DNA from 4 places in the Allobosea sp. NPDC055353 genome. Region 4 is predicted to be linked to each of the others. Evidence: predicted binding sites of a transcription regulator. Region 4 holds the regulator's gene; each other region holds the start of a gene.
What was found. Region 4 encodes LexA, which represses DNA repair genes until DNA is damaged. Its sites were predicted from a motif close to TGTTCNNNNTGTGTTCNG; they were not measured.
Positions count from the first base shown of each region.

Region 1: ACWIEX_RS20355 (helicase-related protein) is a predicted target of LexA. The motif match lies at 2,031-2,048, and genes of this name have one in related genera.
Region 2: ruvC (crossover junction endodeoxyribonuclease RuvC) is a predicted target of LexA. The motif match lies at 2,389-2,406, and genes of this name have one in related genera.
Region 3: recA (recombinase RecA) is a predicted target of LexA. The motif match lies at 3,337-3,354, and genes of this name have one in related genera.

Region 1 covers NZ_JBSHMC010000002.1:1,478,600-1,484,610, reverse strand. Annotated here, with positions in the region: gene ACWIEX_RS20365 (KpsF/GutQ family sugar-phosphate isomerase) at 125-1,099, shown strand; gene ACWIEX_RS20360 (MerR family transcriptional regulator) at 1,406-1,825, shown strand; gene ACWIEX_RS20355 (helicase-related protein) at 2,130-5,483, shown strand; gene ACWIEX_RS20350 (RNA-binding S4 domain-containing protein) at 5,505-5,813, shown strand; gene fdxA (ferredoxin FdxA) at 5,984-6,011, shown strand, end outside.
Region 2 covers NZ_JBSHMC010000002.1:820,171-826,181, reverse strand. Annotated here, with positions in the region: gene ruvB (Holliday junction branch migration DNA helicase RuvB) at 1-72, opposite strand, end outside; gene ACWIEX_RS17305 (hypothetical protein) at 69-584, opposite strand; gene ACWIEX_RS17300 (GNAT family N-acetyltransferase) at 581-1,072, opposite strand; gene ruvA (Holliday junction branch migration protein RuvA) at 1,069-1,686, opposite strand; gene ruvC (crossover junction endodeoxyribonuclease RuvC) at 1,856-2,368, opposite strand; gene ACWIEX_RS17285 (TSUP family transporter) at 2,538-3,311, shown strand; gene ACWIEX_RS17280 (YebC/PmpR family DNA-binding transcriptional regulator) at 3,526-4,272, opposite strand; gene ACWIEX_RS17275 (TIGR00282 family metallophosphoesterase) at 4,374-5,198, opposite strand; gene ACWIEX_RS17270 (5-formyltetrahydrofolate cyclo-ligase) at 5,254-5,841, opposite strand; RNA gene ssrS (6S RNA) at 5,850-6,006, opposite strand.
Region 3 covers NZ_JBSHMC010000002.1:258,428-264,438, reverse strand. Annotated here, with positions in the region: gene alaS (alanine--tRNA ligase) at 1-1,979, opposite strand, end outside; gene recA (recombinase RecA) at 2,168-3,214, opposite strand; gene cckA (cell cycle histidine kinase CckA) at 3,450-5,954, opposite strand.
Region 4 covers NZ_JBSHMC010000001.1:2,133,787-2,139,797, reverse strand. Annotated here, with positions in the region: gene moaC (cyclic pyranopterin monophosphate synthase MoaC) at 1-59, shown strand, start outside; gene ACWIEX_RS09835 (molybdopterin molybdotransferase MoeA) at 59-1,270, shown strand; gene lexA (transcriptional repressor LexA) at 1,351-2,058, shown strand; gene ACWIEX_RS09825 (ComEC/Rec2 family competence protein) at 2,052-4,343, opposite strand; gene gltX (glutamate--tRNA ligase) at 4,494-5,915, shown strand.

The DNA of each region.
Region 1 (6,011 bases), on a different contig from region 4:
GGCGCGCGGATTTCGCGCATGGTTAATGGAGTTAGAACGAACAGGGTTAAGGAGCCGTCAACGCTGGCCGGGCCTGTCGGCAGACGGTGGAAATGGCTGGCGCGGCCGTGCTACAGCGCGGGCCATGACAGCCGATATCCGCGACTCCGCCCTCCGCACCATCGCCACCGAGCGCGCCGGGCTCGACGCCCTTCACGCTGCGTTGGCGGACGGGCTGGGCGGACCCTTCGCCGCGGCCGTTGCGATGATCCGCGGTTCGAGCGGGCGGGTGATCGTCTCCGGAATGGGCAAGTCAGGCCATGTCGGGCGCAAGCTCACGGCAACGCTGGCCTCGACCGGCACGCCCGCGCATTTCGTCCATCCGGCGGAGGCGAGCCATGGCGATCTCGGCATGGTCCAGCCCGAGGACGTGGTGATCGCGCTGTCCTGGTCGGGCGAGGCGGTCGAGCTGGCCGCGCTCGTCGGCTATACCCGCCGCTTCCGCGTCGGGCTGATCGCCATCACGGCCAATGCCGAGAGCACATTGGGGAAGGAGGCGGATATCGCGCTCGTCCTGCCCAAGGCGACGGAGGCCTGCCCGAATGGGCTCGCGCCGACCACCTCGACGACGATGCAGATGGCGCTCGGCGATGCGCTGGCGGTGGCGCTGCTGGAGGCCCGCGGCTTTTCGCGGCAGGATTTCTTCGTCTACCACCCTGGCGGCAAGCTCGGTGCGCAGCTCAAGACCGTCGAAAGCATCATGCATCGCGGCGCCGACCTGCCGCTGATCGGGCTCGACACGCTGCTGCCGGACGTGATCGCGATGATTTCGGAGAAGGGCTTTGGCTGCGCCGTGGTGATGGACCTGGACGGCAAGCTCGCCGGTGTCGTCACCGATGGCGATCTGCGGCGCAAGACGGCGATGGCCGGCGGCGCCTCGCTCCGGGCGCGCGACATCATGTCGGCCAATCCGCGCCGTGTCGGGCTCGATACCCTCGCGGTCGAGGCGCTGGAGCTGGTCAATCGCAGCCGGATCACGGCGCTGATCGTGGTCGATGCCGAAGATCGTCCGGCCGGGCTCGTCCATGTCCACGACCTGCTGGCGATGGGCGTGGCTTAACCCTTACACCACCATCAGATCGCAACGCTTTTCCAGATTCGCGGGGAACCCTCTCCCGGAGGGAGAGGGCAGGGTGAGGGGACGGCCGTTAGACGTTTTGGCTAAGCTCCAACCGCAGTGCCTGTTGGGGCAGTGCTCAACTGGTCCATGGGCCGACACCTCACCCCTACCCCTCTCCTTACAGGAGAGGGGTTCCCCGCGTTTCCTTGCGTCCTCTCTTGCCGGGTGCTTGTTGCTTCCTATCTAAAGCTCTAGAAGCTATAGATTTTGGAGGATGTCATGACCACAATCGCCACGCTCGAACGCGTGATGCCGATCGGCGCGCTGGCCGATCGCACCGGGGTCAAGGTCGAGACCATCCGCTATTACGAGCAGGTCGGTCTGCTGCCGCCGCCGGAGCGCTCCGAGGGCAATCAGCGTCGCTATGGCCGGCGCCATGCCGAGCGCCTCGCCTTCATCAAGCATGCGCGCGATCTCGGCTTCGCGGTCGAGAATATCCGCACCCTTCTGAAGCTCTCGGATACGCCGGGCATGGCTTGCGACGAGGCGCATGCGATTTCGGTCGCCCATCTCGACGAGGTCCGCGACAAGATCGCGAAATTGCGCTCGCTGGAGAAGGAATTGGAGCGGATCGCCACGACCTGCTCGGGCGGCGTCGCGGCTTGCGATTGCGCGATCATCGAGGCCTTGGCCGATCATGGGCAGTGCGACCACGCTCATCATTGAGGCGCGCGGGCAGATCGGAAATCTGCCTTGCCTCTCGTCTCCGGGCTGAAAAGGCTTAAATAGGATTCCTGCCGGGCGGCTTTTGCGCTGCTCTGCCACGCAATCCGGGAGGGCGCGATGACGACATGGCCCATGCCGCAGGGGGACGGACTCCGAAAAGGGAACAAAACCCGATTCTGCCGGAGTCAGCGATTCGGCCCCGCTTCGTTCCAGACTCGTTCTTATCGAGCCTCTATCTGAGGCCTGTATAACCCCGTCCACGCTCCCGCCCGCATGGGCGGGCGAGAAGATCGGCTCCTTCGCCTTGCTTCCTTTCCGTTCGCTGCCGCCCGCCGCCCGCGCCAATAGCGTCACGGCCGTGCTGGGCCCGACCAATACCGGTAAGACCCATCTCGCCATCGAGCGCATGGTCGCCCATCCCACCGGGATGATCGGCCTGCCGCTCCGGCTGCTCGCGCGCGAGGTCTACCAGCGCGTGGTCGACAAGGTCGGCCCCGAGGCCGTCGCGCTGGTCACCGGCGAGGAGAAGATCAAGCCGGAGAGGCCGCGCTTCTGGGTCTGCACGGTCGAGGCGATGCCGCGCGACCTCGCGGTCGATTTCGTCGCGATCGACGAGATCCAGCTCGCTTCCGATCTCGACCGCGGCCATGTCTTCACCGACCGCCTGCTGAATCGGCGTGGCAGGGCCGAGACCATGCTGATCGGCGCCGCGACGATGCGTCCGCTGATCGAGCAGCTCATGCCGGGCGTGAATGTCGTTACCCGCCCGCGCCTGTCGCAGATCACTTTCGCCGGCGACCGCAAGATCACGCGCCTGCCGCCGCGCTCGGCCATCGTCGCCTTCTCGGTCGAGGAGGTCTATGCCATCGCGGAGCTGATCCGCCGGCAGAAGGGCGGAGCGGCCGTGGTGCTGGGCGCGCTCTCGCCCCGCACCCGCAACGCCCAGGTCGAGATCTACCAGTCTGGCGACGTCGATTATCTCGTCGCGACCGATGCGATCGGCATGGGGCTCAATCTCGACGTCAATCACATCGCCTTCGCCGCGGACAAGAAGTTCGACGGGCACCATTACCGCAAGCTCCACCCCGCCGAATTCGGCCAGATCGCCGGGCGCGCTGGCCGGCATCTGCGCGACGGCACCTTCGGCACCAGCGGGCGCTGCCCGCCTTTTGAGGCGGAACTGGTCGAGGCGATCGAGAATCACCGCTTCGAGCCGATCCGCCAGATGCAGTGGCGTAATTCCGATCTCGACCTGCGCTCGATCGCGGGTCTTCTGGATACGCTGAACCTCCAGCCCTCCGAGCAGGGGCTGACGCGCGCTCTGATCGCAGAGGACATGTCGACGCTGGAAATCCTGGCGAAGGACCCGGATATCGCACGCCTGGCACAGGGGCGCGCGGCGGTCGAGCGGCTTTGGGAGGTCTGCGGTCTGCCGGATTACCGCAAGATTTCGCCGATGCAGCATGCCGATCTCGCCACGACGCTGTACCTCAGGCTGATGCGCCATGGCCGGCTCGATGCCGACTGGTATGCGGCGCAATTGGCCGCGCTCGACCGCATGGATGGCGAGATCGACACGCTCTCGGCGCGGATCGCGCAGGTCCGGACCTGGACCTTCGTCGCCAACCGTCCTGACTGGTTGCCTGATCCAGAGCATTGGCAGGGCATGGCGCGTCTTGTAGAGGACAAGCTGTCCGATGCTCTGCACGAGCGTCTGGCCCACCGATTTGTCGATCGGCGCACCAGTGTCCTGATGCGCCGCTTGCGGGAGAATGCGATGTTGGAGGCTGAGGTCACCGCGACGGGCGACGTGCTCGTCGAGGGCCAGCATGTGGGGATGCTGCAGGGCTTCCGCTTTACGGCGGATCCGAAGGCCGGGGGGCCGGAGGTCAAGGCCCTGAACCTGGCGGCGATGAAGGCGCTCGGCTCCGAGATCGAGGCGAGGGCGGCGCGCGTCGTGCTGGCGGGCGACGATGCCTTCCTGCTGTCGCATGACGGGCTGGTGCGCTGGACCGGCGAGCCGGTCGCGCGCCTGACCGCCGGCGAGAAGGTGCTTGAGCCGCGGCTGCGCCTGCTGGTGGAAGAGCATCTCACCGGCCCCGCACGCGAGCAGGTCGAGGGCCGGCTCAATCTATGGCTGAAGAATCACGTCACCCGCCTGCTCGGCGCGGTCCAGATTCTGGAAGCGGCCGAGAACGTCACCGGCATCGCGCGGGGTATCGCCTATCAGGCGGCCGAGGCGCTGGGCGTGCTCGAACGCGCCAAGGTCGGCGACGAGATGAAGGCGCTCGACCAGGAGGGTCGCGCGGCGCTGCGCCAGCTCGGCATCCGTTTCGGGGCTTTCCACATCTATATGCCTGCGCTCCTGAAGCCGGCGCCGCGCGCGCTCGCCGCCCAGCTCTGGGCGCTGAAGCATGGCGGACCGGAGACGGCCGGGCTCGACGACATCGCGCATCTCGCGGCGTCCGGCCGCACTTCCTTCCCGGTCGACAAGGCCGTGCCGAAGGGGCTCTATCGCGCTGCCGGCTACCGCGTCTGCGGCGAGCGGGCGGTGCGCGTCGATATCCTGGAGCGGCTCGCCGACCTGATCCGCCCGGCGATCGCCTATCGTCCCGGCGTCACGCAAGGGGTGCCGCCGACGGGCGCCGCCGATCAGGACGGCTTCGTCGCCACCGGCGCCATGACCTCGCTCGTCGGCTGCGCCGGCGAGGACTTCGCCTCGATCCTGCGATCGCTCGGCTATGTCTCGGTCAAGCGTCCGGGCCCTGCGATCACCGTACCGCTGGCGCCGCCCCCGGCTGCGACCGAGCCGGCCCAGCCTGTCGTTGCCCCGGCGGCGGAAGCGGGTACGGAGGATGCCGCTACGGAGGGTGAAGTCGCAACCGCGCAGACCGAGGCTGAACCCGCTGCCGCGGCCGAAGGCCCGAGCGAGCCGGCGGCTGCGCTGAACGAGGATGCTCCGGCGGAAGGCGAGGCTGTTGTTGTCGAAGCGCCTGCGGTCGAGACGGCGGATACGCCGATCCTGACCGAGGCCGAGCTGGACACGGTGCGCGAGCCAGTGCCGGCCGATGCGATGGTCGCGCTGCCAGCTGCTGAGGAGGCGACGCCTGCCGAAGCTTCTGTTGGCGAAGCCCCTGCGGCCGAGGCTCTTGCTGCCGAGGTCGCTCCTGCCGAGCCCGAACTGATCGAGGTCTGGCGGCCGCATCGTCACCAGGGCGGGCGCCGGCCCGAACAGGGCAATCCGCGTGGCCGCCGCGATGGTGAGCCGCGTCGCGAAGGGGGCGAGCGTCGTGGTGGCGACCGGCCGCAGCGCAAGGGGCGCCCCGGCGGTCCGCGTCGCGACGGACGGCCCGACAACCGACCGGCGGCAGCCGCCGGCGGCGAGGGCGCGCCGGCACAGCGCCAGGAGCGCCAGGGCGAGCGTCCGCGCCGCGACGACCAGCCGCAGCGGCAGGGCCGGCCTGAAGGCCATCGTGGTCCGCGTCCCGATTTCAAGCGTGACGGCCGCCCCGGTGGTCCGCGTCGCGAGGAGCGGGGTGGGGCCGAACGCTTCCAGCAGGCGCCGCGTCCGCGTCCGGCCAATCGCGAGCCGGACCCGGATTCGCCCTTCGCCAAGCTCGCGGCCCTGAAGGCCCAGCTCGAAGGCGGCAAGAACTGAAGCGGAGGAGGCGCGGGCGGCTTGCAGGACGATCGTCAGCGCCTCGACAAATGGCTCTGGTTCGCGCGCTTCGCCCGCAACCGCCCGGCAGCCGTGCGCCTGGTGGAGGACGGGCATGTCCGGATCGAGGGGCGTCGCTGCGACAATCCGGCGCAAGGCATCAAGCTCGGAGCGGTGCTGACGCTCGCCTTGCCGCACGCGACCGTGGTGGTCAGGGTCCTCGGCTTTGCCGAACGGCGCGGCTCCTTCGCGGTCGCCCAGGAACTCTATGAGCGGCTCGACGGCGGCAGCGGCGATGCGCCGCTTGCGGAGGCGGGGGGCGAGGATTAAATCCGCGCCCTGTCGGGCGGCAGGCGCCGAAAGCGGGCCGGAGGGTAAAATCTTCTCCGCGGCACGTCCCGAATGACAAATCGTTCTGCCTAAGATCATCAAAACGACCTTGAAACCTGCGCCGGGCAAGGGTTTATGGGGCTGTTTAGAAGCGTTGGAAGGGCCGGCCCATGACCTATGTGGTCACCGAGAACTGCA
Region 2 (6,011 bases), on a different contig from region 4:
CCGCAGCGAGGTTTCGCTGTCGTCGTCGCGGCGTTCGGCCGTCATCAGGCCGGAGCGCTTGGGGTCGCTCATTGCAATGCTTCCGAACTTGCTGCGGTGGAGCGATCGCTCCATCTGCGGAGGCTGCGGGTGAGCCGTGTCAACAGACCTCCGGTGAGGCCGCTCACGCAGATTGCGAGAGGGCCTGTCCATGCCAGAGGAAGGCGAGAGCCTTCCTGGACACCCGTGATTCGGGAAAAAGCGAGGGTCATGGCGGTTGCTACGGCAAAGCCCAGTGCGGTCAGCGCATGCTCATTACGGACATATCTCGATATCATCGCGACAACGGCGCCAGTCGTGAACATCAGCGGGCCTATCACAGCAAAGGCGATGACAAGATAAGCGGTCCCTAGCAGCTGAACGGCTTTCGCGGCCTGACCCACGGCTGGGAAAAAACCGACGCGCGGAATCGACATGACTTCCGAAAGTAAGAGATAGCCGAGGAAAGCCACAACTGGTCCGCATAAGGCAAAAAACAGAGCGTGGAAGAGAGCCTTTTCCAATGTGTAGGTCCATCTTGGATACGTTCTGCGCGCTTCGCTCACAGCGCGATCTCCAGCTCGATGGCGTCGTGGATCGGAATGTCCTTGTACCCCGTCTTGATGATGCCAGGCACGACCGAGCGATAGGCGTCGATCGCCTCGAGATAAAGCCCCGAAAGGCGGAAGCCGCGGCGCTGGTAGAAGGTCATGCCCGGCATGTTGTCATTGGTCAGCATGGCCTTGAGCTTCTTGGCGCCGGCCTTGCGTGCCGCGAAGATGACGGCGTCGAGCATCCGGATGGCGACGCCTTCGCCCGGCTTCAGCGAGTGGAGCGCGCAGAGATAGGCGCTGTCGCCCCGCACCGTCCAGCTCGCCAGCGCGGCGGTCTTGCCCGCGCTGTCGAACAGGCCGAGCGCATCGATCTCGGCGACGTCGTAGACATGCAGGCCGATCATCATGCTGTGCGAGCCCCAGCTCGCCAGCATGATGCGGCAGAGCTCGGTCTTGTCGGTGACGACGCGCAATTGAAGCTCGTCGGTCGCTTGGCTCACTTCGCCAGTTCCTTCAGGCCCAGCTTGATGAGCTGGGCGGTGCCGGCACCATCGCCGGCGGCCTTGGCGGCAGCCGCCACGGCGGCTACAGCCTGCGCCTGAGGATAGCCGAGATTGGCGAGCGCGGACACGGCGTCGGCGATCGGCTGCGGCAGTTTCCTGTCCTCCAGTGCGCCGGCGAGCTGCACGACGCCCGGATCGATATGGCCGAAGGCCGGGGCCTTGTCCTTGAGCTCGGCGCAGAGGCGTTGCGCGAGCTTGGGACCGACCCCGGGGGCGCGCGCGATCGCCGCCTTGTCGTTGGTGGCGATGGCGGTGGCGAGCCCGCCCGGATCGAGAGTCGAGAGGATCGCGAGCGCAACCTTGGCGCCGACGCCCTGCACGACCTGCATCAGGCGGAACCAGTCGCGCTCGACATCGGACATGAAGCCGTAGAGGCGGATCGCATCCTCGCGGACATGGGTTTCGATCGAGAGCGCGGCGGCCTCGCCCGGCTGGGGCAGGCGCTGGAGCGTGCGCGCCGAACACTGCACGACATAGCCGACGCCCTGCACGTCGATGATGACATGGTCCTCGCCATAGGAATCGATCAGGCCCTTGAGCTTGCCGATCATTGATTTTCTCCGCCGCCTGTCATCCCGGGCGACCGCAGGGAGACCCGGGATCCATTCCGGAGCATGTCTCGGTGAGGTTCCGGAATGGATCCCGGATCTTCGCTGCGCTCCGTCCGGGATGACCCGCGCGAGGGAGTGTCGCGAAAAATGTCTCTCGGCAGCATGAGGCTCATGATGCCTTCATCTGCGCGACCAGTGCCCTCATGCCGCGATGCTGGGCATGGCAGATCGCGACGGCGAGTGCATCCGCCGCGTCGGCCGAGGAGGTCTCGGCCTTGGGCAGGAGCACGCGGATCATCGCCTGGACCTGTTTCTTGTCGGCATGGCCGACGCCGACCACCGTCTTCTTGACGAGGTTGGCGGCGTATTCCGCGACATCCAGCCCAGCGAGCGCCGGCACGACCAGCGCGATGCCGCGGGCCTGGCCGAGCTTCAGCGCCGATTGCGGGTCGCGGTTGATGAAGGTCTCTTCCACGGCGGCCTCGTGCGGGCGATGCGCGGCGAGGACCTTGTTCAGGCCTTCGTGCAATTGCCGCAGGCGCTGGCCGAGCGACAGGGCGCCGTCGCTCTCGATGCAGCCGCAGGCGACGAAGGAGAGCTTGCTGCCTTCGGAGACGACGATGCCCCAGCCGGTCTTCCGGAGGCCGGGATCGATGCCGAGGATGCGAATCGGGGGTGCCATGTCGGGTTCAACCTAGCGGATGTTTCGGATTTGTCCCGCGCCGAGACGGGAAGCGGGACGGAGCGGGATGAATTCCCCTGATCGATGGCATCAAAAAGGAAAGTTGTTCTTGCAGCCGACCGGCAGGCATGGTTCGCCGCATCTTTCTCCCTCAGCCGGTGCGATGTCCTTGACCCTGTCTTCCTTCATGCCGGGCCTCACGGCTGATGGCATCGCCGTCCTGCTGGCTGCAACGCTGCTCGGTGGGCTGGTGCGTGGCTTCACCGGCTTCGGCTTCGCGATGGTGTTCATGCCGCTGGCCTCGGTCATCCTCGGGCCGGTCGCGGCGCTCGGCCTGATCTGGTTCATCGACCTGCCCTTCGCGCTGCCGATCGCGGCACGCAGCGCCAAGACGGCGGAATGGCGCGAAATCCTGCCGCTGCTGCTGACCGCGACGCTCGCCCTGCCGGCCGGCATCTGGCTGCTGATCTGGCTCGATCGCGAGACGATGCGCTGGGTGCTCGCCCTGCTCGTGCTCAGTGCAGTGGGCCTGATGGCCTCGGGCTGGCGCTATCACGGGCGGCCGACGATCCCGCTTTCGCTCGGGGTCGGCGCGCTGTCGGGACTGTTCAACGGTATGGCCTCGATCGGGGGCATGCCGCTCGCGGTGTTCTGGCTGGGTGCGCAGCGCAACGACCGGCACAAGACGCGGGCCAACATGCAGGCCTTCTTCGGCGTCTCGACGCTGATCAGCGGCACGGTCCTGTGGTGGAAGGGCATCCTGACCGGTGGCGCCCTGATGATGGCGGTGCCGCTTTTCGCGATCTACGGCGTCGGGCTCTGGGCCGGCACGCATGGTTTCCGGCTGGCTTCGGAACAAACGTTCCGGCGCGGGGCCTATCTGGTGATCTTCCTGAGCGCGCTGGTCAGCCTGCCGCTCTGGGACGCGGTGATCGGGCGGTAGGCGGTGGTTCTTCCCTTCTCCCCTTGCGGGAGAAGGTGGCCCGAAGGGCCGGATGAGGGGTCGGGCGACGATTCCCGTCATTGCGAGGAGCGAAGCGACGAAGCAATCCAGGGGACGTAGAGCTTGACGGTCCCTGGATTGCTTCGCTGCACTCGCAATGACGGGAATCGTCGCCCGACCCCTCTCCCGCAAGGGGAGAGGGGGCAGGTCGTGCTCAGGCGCTGAGCTTGGCCATGATGTCGTCGGCGATCTCGAAATTGGCGAAGACGTTCTGGACGTCGTCGTCGTTGTCGAGCGCTTCCATCAATCGCATCATCGATGCCGCCTTCTCCTCGTCGAGCGGGGCCGTCGTCGTCGGGCGCCAGACGGGCTTCGCCGAGGCGGGAGCACCGAGTGCGGCTTCAAGCGCCTTGGAGACCTCGTTCAGGGCGTCGAAGGCGCAGAGGATGGTGTGGCCGTTCTCGTCCGAGATCACGTCGTCGGCGCCGGCCTCGATCGCCGCTTCCATCACCGTGTCGGCGTCGCCGGCGCCCAGTGGATAGCTGATCTCGCCGACGCGATTGAACATGAAGGACACGGAGTTGCTCTCGCCCAGCGCGCCGCCCGACTTGGTGAAGTAGGAGCGAACGGCGGAGGCCGTGCGGTTGCGGTTGTCGGTCAGCGCCTCGACGATGACGGCGGCGCCGCCCGGGCCATAGCCCTCGTAACGGACCTCGTCATAGTTGTCGCCTTCGCCGCCGGCGGCCTTGTTGATGGCGCGCTGGATGTTGTCCTTCGGCATGTTCTCGGCGCGCGCGGCAAGCACCGCCATGCGCAGGCGCGGGTTCATGTTGATGTCCGGCATGCCCAGCTTGGCGGCGACGGTGATTTCGCGGGCCAGTTTCGAGAACAGTTTTGAGCGCACGGCATCCTGCTTGCCCTTGCGATGCATGATGTTCTTGAACTGTGAATGGCCGGCCATGGGAGCTCGTTACCTTCAGAGGTTGCGGCGGAAATGCTGGAAGCCGGGCCTTATAGGCGCCGGCTCCGCCCGCGTGCAAGCGTTGCGCGCGCTGGAAAGCGTCAGGAAATCCAGGCTTCGGGCACGGCCTGGCTGAGATGCGGGCCGACGCGAACGGCCCAGACCGCCTTCGCCAGACCGGTGGCATCGTCGATATCGACGGCGACGCCGGAGAGCGTGCCTTCGCCGGTCGCCGGCTCGAGGCGGGCGCCCGGCACCTTCTGCAGGAAGCGGCGGATCGGCTCGTCCTTCTGCATGCCGAGCACGGAATCATAGTCGCCGCACATGCCGGCATCGGATTGATACGCGGTGCCGCCGGGCAGGATGCGCGTGTCCGAGGTCGGCGCATGGGTGTGCGTCCCGACGACGAGGCTGGCGCGGCCGTCGAGGAAATAGCCCATCGCCTGCTTCTCGCTGGTCGCCTCGGCATGGACGTCGACGATGACGGCGTCGGCGACTTCTCCCAGCGGGCAGGCGGAGAGCTCGCGCTCCATCGCGGCGAAGGGATCGTCGAGCGCGTCCATGAATAGCCGGCCCATGACGTTGACGACGAGGACGCGGGCGCCGTTGCGGGCTTCGATCACGGTGGCGCCGCGGCCGGGCGTGCCGGGCGGATAGTTCGCCGGGCGGATCAGGCGGTCCTGCCGGGTGATGAAGACGAGGGCCTCGCGCTGGTCCCAGGAATGGTTGCCGAGCGTGACGACATCGGCGCCGGCGGCGAGGATCTCGTCGCAGATCGCCTCGGTGATGCCGAAGCCGCCGGCGGAATTCTCGCCGTTGATGACGACGCAGTCGAGCTTCCACTCCTCTCGTAGGGCCGGCAGCCGCTCCTGAACCGCAATCCGGCCGGGGCGGCCGACGATGTCACCGAGGAAGAGAAGACGCATGAAACCGACCTGAAAACTGCGAAGACTTTCTCCCTCGCGCGAAGGCGCGCGGGAATCAACCGCAGCGAAGGGTTTCGCGCTCCGTCACGATCCAGTCGAGGCGGCGGTCATGCGGCTCGTCCGGCACCGCATCGATCTCCTGCGCGCCATAGCCGATGCCGATGCTGACGGTTGGGCCGAGTTCGGAGAGCGCCCGATCGTAATAGCCCTTGCCATAGCCGATGCGGTAGCCGCGCCGGTCGAAGGCGGCGAGCGGCACGAGCAGGATCGCGGGCCTCAGCTCCGGCTGGTCGGGGGCGGGGACGAGCGTGCCGAAGCCGCCGGGCACGATCGGCTCGTAGGGGGCCCAGCGCCGGAAGATCATGCGCCTGTCGACGATGGCTGGCAGGCAAAGCGGCAATCCGCGCTCATGCAGGGCTTCGAGGATCGGGCGGGGGTCGGCCTCCGAGCGCATCGGCCAATAGGCCGAAACCGGGCCGGCGCTTCCCTTCCAGACCGGAAGGTTCAGCACCCGCGCGGCGATCTCGGCATCCCATTCGAGCCGGTTGTCGAGATCGAGCGCGTCGCGGCGGGCGAGTGCATCCGTGCGGAGGGCGGCCTTGCGCGGGGAGGGCGGAGCGTGCGTGCCTGGCGTCATCGTCATGAAGATTGTGCGGAGCCACCTTGGCCGTGGAGTTTTGAATCCCGGGACACCTACAGAGTAGGTGGGCGCCGTGTGCCCGGTTCCAAGGGATCCGGGCAGGGACAGCTCCCTAGGGAGTCGTATGGGCCCGGGGAATGCTGTCTCGCACGCACCAGGCAGCCCCGCTCCGC
Region 3 (6,011 bases), on a different contig from region 4:
TTGCCCATCGCGACGACGCGGACCTCGTCACCGTATTTCTCGCCGAAGAGCGCGCGGGCGCCCGAGGCGATCGCCTCGTCGACGCTCATCAGGCGGGTCGTGACCGGCTCGTTCTGGAGGATGATCGCATTGGCGATCTCCTCGACCTCGCGCAACTCCTCGGCGCTGATCGGCTTCGGATGCGAGAAGTCGAAGCGCAGACGATCGGCCGAGACCAGCGAGCCCTTCTGCGCGACATGGTCGCCGAGGACGAGGCGCAGCGCCTCGTGCAGCAGATGCGTCGCCGAGTGGTTGGCGCGGATCGCGGAACGGCGCTCGTGGTCGACGACCAGTTCGACGGCGGCGCCGAGCTTCAGCTCGCCTTCCTTGACCGTGACGCTATGGGCGAAAACGTCGCCGAGCTTCTTCTGGACATCGGAGACCTCGACCACCGTGCCCGGCGCCTTGACCTGGCCGGCATCCCCGACCTGGCCGCCGGACTCGCCGTAGAACGGGGTCTGGTTGACCAGCATGAAGCCGCTCTCGCCGGCCTTCAGCGAGGGGACCTCGACATTGTCGCGGATCAGCGCGGTGACCACGCCCTCGGCGGTCTCGGTGTCGTAGCCCAAGAACTCGGTCGCGCCGACCTTGTCGCGCAGCGGGAACCAGAGCGTCTCGGTCGCGGCCTCGCCGGTGCCGGCCCAGGCGGCGCGCGCCTTGGCCTTCTGCTGCTGCATGGCGGCATCGAAGCCCTCGGTATCGACCGTGATCTCGCGGGCGCGCAGCGCATCCTGCGTCAGGTCAAGCGGGAAACCGTAGGTGTCGTAGAGCGTGAAGGCGACGTCGCCCTTGAGGCTCTGGCCGGCGCTCAGATCCTTCGAGGCGTCGTCGAGCAGGGTGAGGCCGCGCGCCAGCGTGGTGCGGAAGCGGGTCTCCTCCAGCTTCAGTGTCTCGGTGATCAGCGCCTCGGCACGCAGCAATTCGGGATAGGCGCGGCCCATCTCGCGGGTCAGCGCCGGGACGAGCTTGTGGAGCAGCGGCTCCTTGGCGCCGAGCAACTGCGCATGGCGCATGCCGCGACGCATGATCCGGCGCAGGACGTAACCGCGGCCTTCATTCGACGGCAGCACGCCATCGGCGATCAGGAAGGCCGAGCAGCGCAGATGGTCGGCGATGACGCGGTGGCTCGCCTTCATCGGCCCGTCCGGATCGACCGAGGTCAGGTCGGCGATGGCCGTGATCAGGGCGCGGAACAGGTCGATATTGTAGTTGTCATGTGTGCCCTGGAGCACGGCCGCGATGCGCTCCAGCCCCATGCCGGTATCGATCGAGGGGCGGGGCAGGTCGGTGCGGATGCCGCCGGCCGCTTCCTCGTACTGCATGAACACGAGGTTCCAGATCTCGATGAAGCGATCGCCGTCTTCCTCGGCCGAGCCGGGCGGGCCGCCCCAGATATGGTCGCCGTGGTCGTAGAAGATCTCGGAGCAGGGACCGCACGGGCCGGTATCGCCCATCCGCCAGAAATTGTCCGAAGTCGCGATACGGATGATCTTGTCGTCGGTCAGGCCGGCGATCTTCTTCCAGAGCGCGTGCGCCTCGTCGTCCTCGGAATAGACGGTGACCGTGAGCTTCTCCCTGGGCAGGCCGAATTCGCGGGTGACCAGCGTCCAGGCGTGGTGGATCGCCTGTTCCTTGAAATAGTCGCCGAAGGAGAAGTTCCCCAGCATCTCGAAGAAGGTGTGATGGCGCGCCGTATAGCCGACATTGTCGAGGTCGTTGTGCTTGCCGCCAGCGCGGACGCATTTCTGGGCGGTGGTGGCGCGCGAATAGGGGCGCTTCTCCTGCCCGGTGAAGACGTTCTTGAATTGCACCATGCCTGAATTGGCGAACATCAGCGTCGGGTCGTTGCGCGGCACGAGCGGGCTCGACGGCACGATCTCGTGGCCCTGGGACTTGAAGTAGTCGAGGAAGGTCGACCGGATATCGTTGACGCCGCTCATCGCTCTTTTGCGCTCTGATCTTGGGCAGGAGGCCGGGCGCGCCCGGCAGGAAGGACCGGTTCTAGTCAGGCGGCTTGCCGCTGTCCAGAAAGCTTGACGCAGCGCACACCGGGCAAGGCCTTATCCGCAAACGAAAAGGGCGGCCCGAAGGCCGCCCGCGTCTTCGTCCTGGACGGTACAGGCTGTGATCAGGCCTCGCCTTCGTCGAGATCGTCCGCGGTCGGGTCCGCCTGATCGAGGATGCGGTCCGCGACGAGGCCGGAATTCTGCCGGATCGTGGCCTCGATCTTGGCGGCCAGGTCAGGGTTGTTCTTGAGGAAGGTCTTGGCGTTCTCGCGGCCCTGGCCGAGGCGCTGGCTGTCGAAGGAGAACCAGGCGCCCGCCTTCTCGACCATGCCGGCCTTGACGCCGAGATCGATCAATTCGCCGACCTTCGAGATGCCCTCGCCGAACATGATGTCGAACTCGACCTGCTTGAAGGGCGGCGCGACCTTGTTCTTGACGACCTTGACGCGGACCTGGTTGCCGGTCGCCTCGTCGCGCTCCTTCAGCGTCGAGACGCGGCGGATGTCGAGGCGCACGGAAGCGTAGAACTTGAGCGCGTTGCCGCCGGTGGTCGTCTCCGGCGAGCCGTACATCACGCCGATCTTCATGCGGATCTGGTTGATGAAGATGACCATGCAGTTCGAGCGCGAGATCGAGGCGGTGAGCTTGCGCAGGGCCTGGCTCATCAGGCGGGCCTGCAGGCCGGGCTGGACATCGCCCATCTCGCCCTCGATCTCGGCGCGGGGCGTGAGCGCGGCGACGGAGTCGATGACCAGCACGTCGATGGCGCCGGAGCGGACGAGGGTATCGGTGATCTCGAGCGCCTGCTCGCCGGTATCGGGCTGCGAGATCAGCAGGTCGTCGAGATTGACACCGAGCTTGCGGGCATAGACCGGATCGAGCGCATGCTCGGCATCGACGAAGGCGCAGACGCCACCCTTCTTCTGGGCCTCGGCGATGGTGTGCAGCGCCAGCGTGGTCTTGCCGGAGGATTCCGGTCCGTAGATCTCGACGATGCGGCCCTTGGGCAAGCCGCCGACACCGAGCGCGATGTCGAGCCCGAGCGAGCCCGTTGAAATGGTCTCGATCTCGATCGACGGCGCGTTCTTGCCGAGCCGCATGATCGAACCCTTGCCGAAGGCGCGTTCGATCTGGGAGAGCGCTGCATCGAGCGCCTTGGCCTTGTCCATCGAGGAGCCTTCCACGAGTTTGAGATTCGCCTGATTCACGGTTCGGGCTCCTTATGGCAGGGCGACGGGGACATCTCAATGCGTCTTGACATGAGGATGGTCATGCTTTGTTCTTGTTCACAAGTTCTTTTTTTGTTCTCGGTGTCAGTTTCTGTCAGGAGGGGTGTCAGGAGCTGTCACCGGGAGGGCGGCCGCAGCGGAATATGGCGCCCGGATTGTCCGGGCGCCGCCGGCCTCAGCCCATCGCCGCCTTCACGGTCTCGACGAGCTGCTTCATCGTGAAGGGCTTGGGCAGGAAGTGGAATTCCTCGCCTTCCGGCAGGTTCTTGCGGAAGGCCTCCTCGGCATAGCCGGAGACGAAGACGACCTTGGTTTCCGGGTTGCGCTTGCGGAGTTCGCCGAGCAGCGTCGGGCCGTCCATCTCCGGCATCACCACGTCGGAGACGACGAGGTCGATCTTGCCGTCGTTCTGCAGGAAGAGATCCAGCGCCTCGACGCCGGAGGCCGCTTCATGGACGGTATAGCCGCGCGAGACCAGCATGCGGGCGTTGAGCGCGCGCACCGCATCCTCGTCCTCGACCAGCAGGATGACGCCGGCGCCGGTATGATCGGCGGCGAGCTTCTTCGGCGCTTCCTTGGCCGCTGCCTCGGCGGCGATCTCCTCCGGGCTCGGGACGTGGCGCGGCAGGAAGATGCGGAAGTTCGTGCCCTTGCCGATGGTCGAGTCGACGAAGACATAGCCGCCGGTCTGCTTGACGATGCCGTAGACCATCGAAAGGCCGAGGCCGGTGCCCTTGCCGACCTCTTTGGTGGTGAAGAAGGGCTCGAAGATCTTGTCGAGATATTCCTGCGGGATGCCGGTGCCGCTGTCCTCGACCTCGAGCAGGACGTAGTCGTCGGCGGGCAGGGCGTCCTGACCGAAGGAGGCGCAGTCCTCGCGGGTGACGTTGCGGGTGCGCACCGCGAGCTTGCCGCCGTCGGGCATTGCGTCGCGGGCATTGACCGCGAGGTTGACGATGACCTGTTCGAGCTGGCCGAGATCGGCCTTGACCGGCCAGAGGTCGCGGCCCTGGCGGACGTCGAGCGTGACCTTGTCGGCGACGACGCGCTTCAGCATCAGCGAAAGATCGGAGAGCACCTCGCCGAGCTCCAGCACCTGCGGGCGCAGGGTCTGGCGGCGCGAGAAGGCGAGGAGCTGCCGGACCAGCGCCGCGGCGCGGTAGGCATTCTGCTTGATCTGCATGATGTCCGGGAAGGACGGGTCGGTCGGCCGGTGGCTCGCCAGCAGGAACTCGGAGGCGTTGATGATGACCTGCAGCACGTTGTTGAAGTCGTGCGCGATGCCGCCGGCGAGCTGGCCGACCGCCTGCATCTTGCCGGCCTGGTCCATGTTGTCGCGCAGCTTGCGCTCGGCCGTGGTCTCCAGGGCGTAGACGATGGCGCGTTCGCCGTCACCGCCTTCGGTGCCGGCGACGGGGGTGAGGTAGAGCTTGGCCGAGCGGCCATCCTCGCCGGCGAGCGCCAGATCCAGCGGGGCGCCACCCGAGCGCCCGGCGACCACCTCGGCCAGCGCCGCATCGAGGCCGGCACCGGAGGCGACGAGGTCGTAAATGGTCTGCGGCCGCAGGCCCGCCGGGATCAGGCGGGCGAAGGCGGCGTTGGAATGCAGGATGGCGCCGGCCTCGTCGATGGTGGCGATCGCCATCGGCGTCGAATGGAAGAAGCGGGCGAAGCGGACCTCGGCGTCGCTGCCGCCATCGGCGCCGGCCTCGCCCGCCGTGCGGTTGAGGACGAGGGTGCGCGAGGGGCCGGCGCGACCGTCCTGGCCGAAGGCGACCTGATGGTGCAGGCGCACGGGCAGGGGGGCGCCGTTGCGGCGCTTCAGGTCGACATCGAGCACCTCGACGCGGACATCGCCGGGCTGGCCGCGGATCGCCTGGAGCAGGGCGGCGGCGGAGGGCGTGCAGACATCGTCGAGATGCAGCCCGCCGGAGCCGAAGCGGGCAAGGTCGAAATCGAGCCAGCCTGAGAGCGTCGCGTTGAGATAGGAAATCTCGCCATCGGCATCGATCGAGATGAACCCGGCCGGCGCGTGGTCGAGATAGTCGATCGCGTGCTGGAGTTCCTGGAAGGCGTTTTCCTGGCGCTCGCGGTCGGGCGTGATGTCGGCGACCGACCAGAGCGTCGCGGTCGAGGCCTCGCGGCGGACGGGCGAGACCCGGACGCGGTACCAGCCGACCTCGCTGCGTCCGTTCAGGGCGGGCTCGAGCCGGACCTCCTCGACCAGGCGGCGATGCTCGCGGGCGGCGGTGGCGAGCCGGTAAATCGCTTCGGAGACGTCGGCGCGGCCGGTCAGCAGGCGGCCCACGGGCTTGAGGTCGTTGGCGCCTGTCGCGCCCGCCAGTGCCAGATAGGCCTCGTTGGCATAAACGATCTCGTTTTCGCTCTCGGTCACCACGATGCCGTCATCGGCGCCGTCGACGACAGCCTTGGTCAGGTCGTTGCGGGCGGCGCGGCCGGAAAACTGCACGAGTCCGATGGCGAAGGCGAAGAGCCCGAAGACGCCGACGACCGAGAGCAGGGCCAGCAGGCCGAGGATCAGCGGCTGCGCCCATTCATTGGCGAGGAAGCCGAGCGCGATGGCCGCGCCCACAAGCAGGGCGGCCACGAACAGGATGATCCCGATATGGCCGGGCTTGTCGGAGCGATCGATCGTATTGGTCGCCGTGGTGCCGCTCATTGCGGTGGAGTCCGTTCGCTTGGGGCCGCTGCGGAAACCCCGCGGCCATCCTTCCTT
Region 4 (6,011 bases):
TCCGCCTGCTGCATAAATCCGGCGGCCAGTCCGGCGATTACGAGGCTAAGCAGCTCTGATGGCGCTCACCCCGGTCCCCGTCGCGCGCAAGGCGCTGCTCGACAGCATTCCGGGGCCGACGGGAGCGGAAACCCTGCCGCTGGCGCAATGCGCCTGGCGGGTGCTGGCCGGGGAGGTCAAGGCGCTGCGGACACAGCCTCCCTTCGCCAATTCCGCCATGGACGGCTACGCCGTGCGCGGCGACGAGATGGCGGAAGGCGTCTCGCTCACGGTGATCGGCGAATCCGCTGCCGGCCGGGCCTTCGATGGATCGGTCGGGCCGGGACAAGCGGTGCGCATTTTCACGGGCGCGCCGATGCCTGAGGGAGCCGACACCATCCTGATGCAGGAGGATGCGGACGGCGTCGGCAGCCCGGTTATCCGCGTGCGCGTACCACCGGCCAAGGGCAAGTTTCTGCGCGCGGCGGGGCTCGATTTCCACGAAGGCGACGTCCTGCTGCAAGCCGGGCGCGTGCTCGACAGCGCAGCGCTCGGCCTGGCCGCCGCGATGGGGCATCCGACCTTGCCCGTCCGGCGCAAGCCGCGCGTTGCGATCCTTGCGACCGGCGACGAGCTGGTGGCGCCGGGCGAGCCGGTCGGCCGCGACCAGATCATTGCCTCGAACTCGTTCTCGCTCGCCGCGCTGGTCGAGAAGGCCGGGGGCACCGTGCTCGATCTCGGCATCGCCCGCGACGACCACGCCGATCTCGCCGCCAAGATCGCACAGGCGCGCGAGGCCGATGCCGACGTGCTGATCACGCTGGGCGGCGCCTCGGTCGGCGCCCATGACCTCGTGCAGGAAGCCCTGACGCGGGCCGGCATGGCCCTCGGCTTCTGGAAGATCGCGATGCGGCCGGGCAAGCCGATGATGACCGGGCGAATCGGCCGGATGGTCGTGGTCGGCCTGCCGGGCAACCCGGTCTCCTCGATCGTCTGCGGCCATCTCTTCGTATTGCCCTTGATCGAGGCACTGCTCGGCATGGCCGATGCCGATCGCGACCGCAGCATCCCCGCCATTCTCGGCCGCGACATGCCCGGCAATGACGAGCGCGAGGATTATCTGCGCTCGGAGCTCGCGCTGACGCCGGATGGCTGGGTTGCGAATCCCTTCGGCCGGCAGGATTCATCGATGCTCGGCACTTTGGCGCGGGCGCAGGCGCTGACGATCCGGCCGGCACATGCGGCCCCCGCCAAGAGGGGCGATGCCTGCCGGATCCTGCCGCTGCGGTAGCAGCTTGCGGAACACAAGCAGAACGCGTATGGTGTTCGTGCTTTGTTTCGAATCTGCGCATTGAGGGGCTGGCGGCGACCATGCTGACACGCAAGCAACACGAACTCCTGCGCTTCATCCAGGAACGCTTGCGCGAAAGTGGCGTCCCGCCCTCCTTCGACGAGATGAAGGATGCGCTCGACCTGCGCTCGAAATCCGGCATTCACCGCCTGATCATGGCGCTGGAGGAGCGCGGCTTCATCCGCCGCCTGCCGAACCGGGCGCGCGCGCTCGAAGTCATCAAGATGCCGGACGGGCTCGGCGCGCCGCAGGCGCGGCCCCGCTTCAGCCCCGCCATCGTCCAGGGCGGCCTGGGCTCACAGCCCAGCGTGGCCAAGCCGCGTCCTGCCGAGGATGACAGCCGGCATTCCATCGCCATCCCGGTGATGGGCCGCATCGCGGCGGGCACGCCGATCTCGGCGATCCAGAGCCGCAGCCATACCGTTTCGCTGCCGCCGGACATGCTCGGCTCCGGCGAGCATTACGCGCTGGAAGTACGCGGCGATTCGATGGTCGAGGCCGGCATTCTCGACGGCGACACTGTCGTCATCCGCAGGCAGGACACGGCCAATACCGGCGATATCGTCGTCGCGTTGATCGACGACGAGGAAGCGACGCTGAAGCGCCTGCGCAAGCGCGGCTCCTCGATCGCGCTCGAAGCCGCGAACCCGGCCTACGAGACCCGCGTGCTCGGCCCCGATCGGGTCAAGATCCAGGGACGGCTGGTCAACCTGATGCGGCGCTACTGAAGGCGTTCGGTGTCAGCCTCGGCTTCGTTGTCGGCGGCCGGTGCGGGCTGCATGGTGACCGACTGATTGGCGGAGCGCGTGCCTGGCTCCGTCGGGCGCTGCTCGCGCCGGCGGCTCCAGGGCCGCTCGCTGCCGGACTGCTCCGCGATATGGCTGCTCCACCCCGATGCCGTTCGGTAGAGCGAGGTCGCGCCATCGCGCGATAGCGTCATGCGCTCGACCAGCCTCGCCTTGCAGGCGCCGCCCCAGGGAATGGCGGTGACGACGAGGTCGGCGCGCTGGCAATCCTCGATGATGGCGAGCCGCTCGCGCGTATAGGAGACCGTGCGCTTGTCAGCGGTCTGCACGACGCATGCCAGCCGGTCACAGGCGATACCGGCGCGCAATGTCGGATCGTCGGGCGAGCGGCTGTCGCCATCGGCGGCGAGCCATTGCTGCAGGACGAAGCGGCTGGGCTTGCCCGCGATGATGAGGCGGCCGTCAAGGCCGCGCACGGCCAGTCCCGAGCCGTCGCGCTCGATCAGGATCTCCGGCCGGTCCGGCCTGCCGGCGAACGCGACGCCGAAGACCAGCGGCAAGGCCGCAAGCCAGCGCCAGGCCGTGGTCCAGAGTGTCAGCCAGAGCAGTGTCAGCGCGAAGCAGGCGAGCACGCCTGAGCCGAAAGCCGCCACCGTCACGGTGGAATGGTCGATGGTCGCGACCCAATGCGCGACCTTCAGCACGACGTCGGAGGCGAGCCCCATCAAGGCCCAGGCCGGCCAGTCCAATCCGAAGGGATAGGCGAGCACGCCGAACACCGCCGCCGGCATGACGAAGAGCGAGACGAAGGGCAGCGCCATGGCGTTGCCGAGCAGGCCGAAGGGATTGAAGGTCTGGAAATGATAGGCGCCGAAGGGCGCGGTCGCGGCGGTGGCCAGCATGGTGGTGACGAGGATGCCGAGCGCGGCCGTCCAAACGGCTCCGAGCGGCCAGGGCAACACGCGCGGCGGCTCGGTGCGGCTTCGCCCTTCCCAGCGTTCCGCGAAGGCGATCAGCGCCGCGACCGCACCGAAGGACATCTGGAAGCTCGGCCCGAGCAGCGCCTCCGGCTCGCGCAGCAGCACGATCATGGCGGCGAGCGCCAGATTGCGCATGCTGAGCGCGGCGCGGTCGACCAGGATCGCACCGAGCATGACCAGCGTCATGATCAGCGAGCGCTCGGTCGCGACATCGCCCCCGGAAAAGATGCAATAGGCGGTCGCGCCGAGCATCGCCGCCGCCGCCGCGATCTTCTTGACCGGCCAATGCAGGGCGACCGTCTGCGACAGGACCAGCAGCGCCCGGACCAGCCAGAAGATCGTGCCGGCGGCGAGCACCATGTGCAGGCCGGATATCGAGACGATGTGATAGATCCCCGCAGCGCGCAGGTCGTTGTTCGTCGCTTCGGTGATGAGGCCGCGCTTGCCGGTGACGAGCGCGGCGGCGACCGCCCCGCCCTGCCCGCCTCCGACCTCGGCGATGCGCCGTGTCAGCGTGTTGCGCGCACGGTCGATCATCACGTCGATCGCCAGGCGTGTCGGCATCGGTGAGGGCGGCGGCACCAGCGTGATCTTGCCGGAGATGCTCCCGACGGCGCCGATCCCGCGGAAAAAGGCATCGCGGCCGAAATCATAGCCGCCGGCCCGCGCCGGCCCGGGCGGCGGCAGCAGGCGCGCGGTCGCGACGATATGATCGCCCGGCGCCACGGAACCCTGCCGGATGTTGACGCGGACGCGCTTCGGACGCTGGTCAGCCGGCACATTGGCGATCTCCGTCACCAGCAGCACGAGCCGCGCGCCCTTGTCGCGGGCCTCGACGCTCTCGACGAAGCCGGAGAGCTTGCCGATCCGCGGCCGCTCCAGCATCGGCGCCGCGATATCGGCCGTGCGCCAGACCCCGGCGGCGAAGCCGGCGAAGGCAGCGGCCGCGGCGAGGCAGGCCATCGCGGCGAAGCGGCGCAGGCGCAGGATGAAAGCAGCCGTGCCGCTCAGGGCCACGCCAAGGAGCGGCGCCCATAATGCCGGCTCACGATCGGCTGCGAAATAGAGCAGGATGCCGACGCCCATCGCGATGGGCAGCCAGAGGAAGGGGCGCCGCCTTTCGGCCTCGAGCGCGAAGCCTTGCCGGAGCTGAAGCCAAAGCTGCCGAAGCAGGAATCGGAGACTTGCCGCCAGCGAGGCCGGGACATCGAGGCGAGCCGGCAAGGCATCGGCGCGCGCCCCGCGCCGGCCTCGTTCCTGCCCCTGCCCCGGCGGCGCCGGCTGCATCGCCCGCCTCCCCTGCCGGCGCTGCGATTTGACCGCTTAACCTTTCCGGCCAAGCCATGTTACAGGGCGCGCGCCGGTTGTCATGTCTCAACCTGCGCCCTTTCCTGTCTTGCCCCGGACGGCCACGCCGCCCGGCCGGAGTTTCCTCCCATGAGCAACGCCGTCGTCACGCGCTTTGCGCCCTCGCCCACCGGATTCCTGCATATCGGCGGGGCCCGGACCGCGCTGTTCAACTGGCTTTATGCCCGCCGGCAAGGCGGCAAGATGCTGCTGCGCATCGAGGATACCGACCGGGAACGCTCGACCGACGCGGCGATCGCCGCGATCCTCGACGGGCTGGAATGGCTCGGCCTCGATTGGGATGGCCAGACCGTCTACCAGTTCCAGCGCGTGGCGCGGCATCGCGAGGTCGCCGAGCAGATGCTCGCCGCCGGCAAGGCCTATCATTGCTATGCGACCCAGGCCGAGCTCGAGGAGATGCGCGAGAAGGCACGCGCCGAGGGCAAGCCGCTGCGCTATGACGGGCGCTGGCGCGACCGCGATCCGGCGACCGCGCCGGAAGGTGCGAAGCCGGTGATCCGCCTCAAGGCGCCGCAGACCGGCGAGACCGTGGTCAATGACGAGGTCCAGGGCCGCGTCGTCTGGCAGAACGAGAATCTCGACGATCTCGTTCTGCTGCGCTCGGACGGCACGCCGACCTATATGCTCGCCGTCGTCGTCGACGACCACGACATGGGCGTCACCCATATCATCCGCGGCGACGACCACCTGACCAATGCCGCCCGTCAGACCCAGATCTACGACGCACTGGGCTGGGACGTGCCGAGCATGTCGCATATCCCGCTGATCCACGGGTCTGATGGCGCCAAGCTGTCGAAGCGCCATGGCGCGCTCGGCATCGATGCCTATCGCTCTATGGGCTACCTGCCGGCGGCCCTGCGCAACTATCTGGTGCGGCTGGGCTGGAGCCATGGCGACCAGGAGGTCTTTTCCACGCAGGAGATGATCGACGCCTTCAATCTCTCCTCGATCGGCCGTTCGCCGGCGCGCTTCGACTACGCCAAGCTGGAGAACCTCAACGGGCTCTACATGCGCCAGTCCGATGATGCCGACCTGCTCGCGGCACTCAAGGTGATCCTGCCGGAGATCGGACCGGCGCGCGGGCTCGACGCCACGCTGTCGCCGGAGCTGGAGGCAAAATTTCTCGCCGCCATGCCGGGCCTCAAGGAGCGCGCCAAGACGCTGATCGAACTGCTCGACAGCGCCTTCTATCTCTATGCCCAGCGCCCCCTGCAGCTCGACGACAAGGCCAAGGGCCTGCTCGACGAAGCCGCGCGCCAGCGCCTGCCGAAGATCGCGGAAAAGCTTGCCGCCGTCGCCGACTGGGCGCCGGCGCCGCTCGAAGCGGCGGTGCGCGCCTATGTCGAGGAGGCCGGGCTCAAGCTCGGCCAGGCCGCGCAGCCGCTGCGGGCAGCGCTGACCGGCCGGGCAATGTCGCCGGGCCTCTTCGACGTCATGGCGGTTCTGGGCCGCGAAGAGACGCTGGCCCGGCTCGCCGACCAAGCTGCCTGAAGCGAGCGTGCTTCACGCCGTTCAGGCAGCAGCCATCGGCAAGACGACCTGTGTCATTCCGGGGCTTCGCATCGCGAAGAACCCGGAACCCACGAC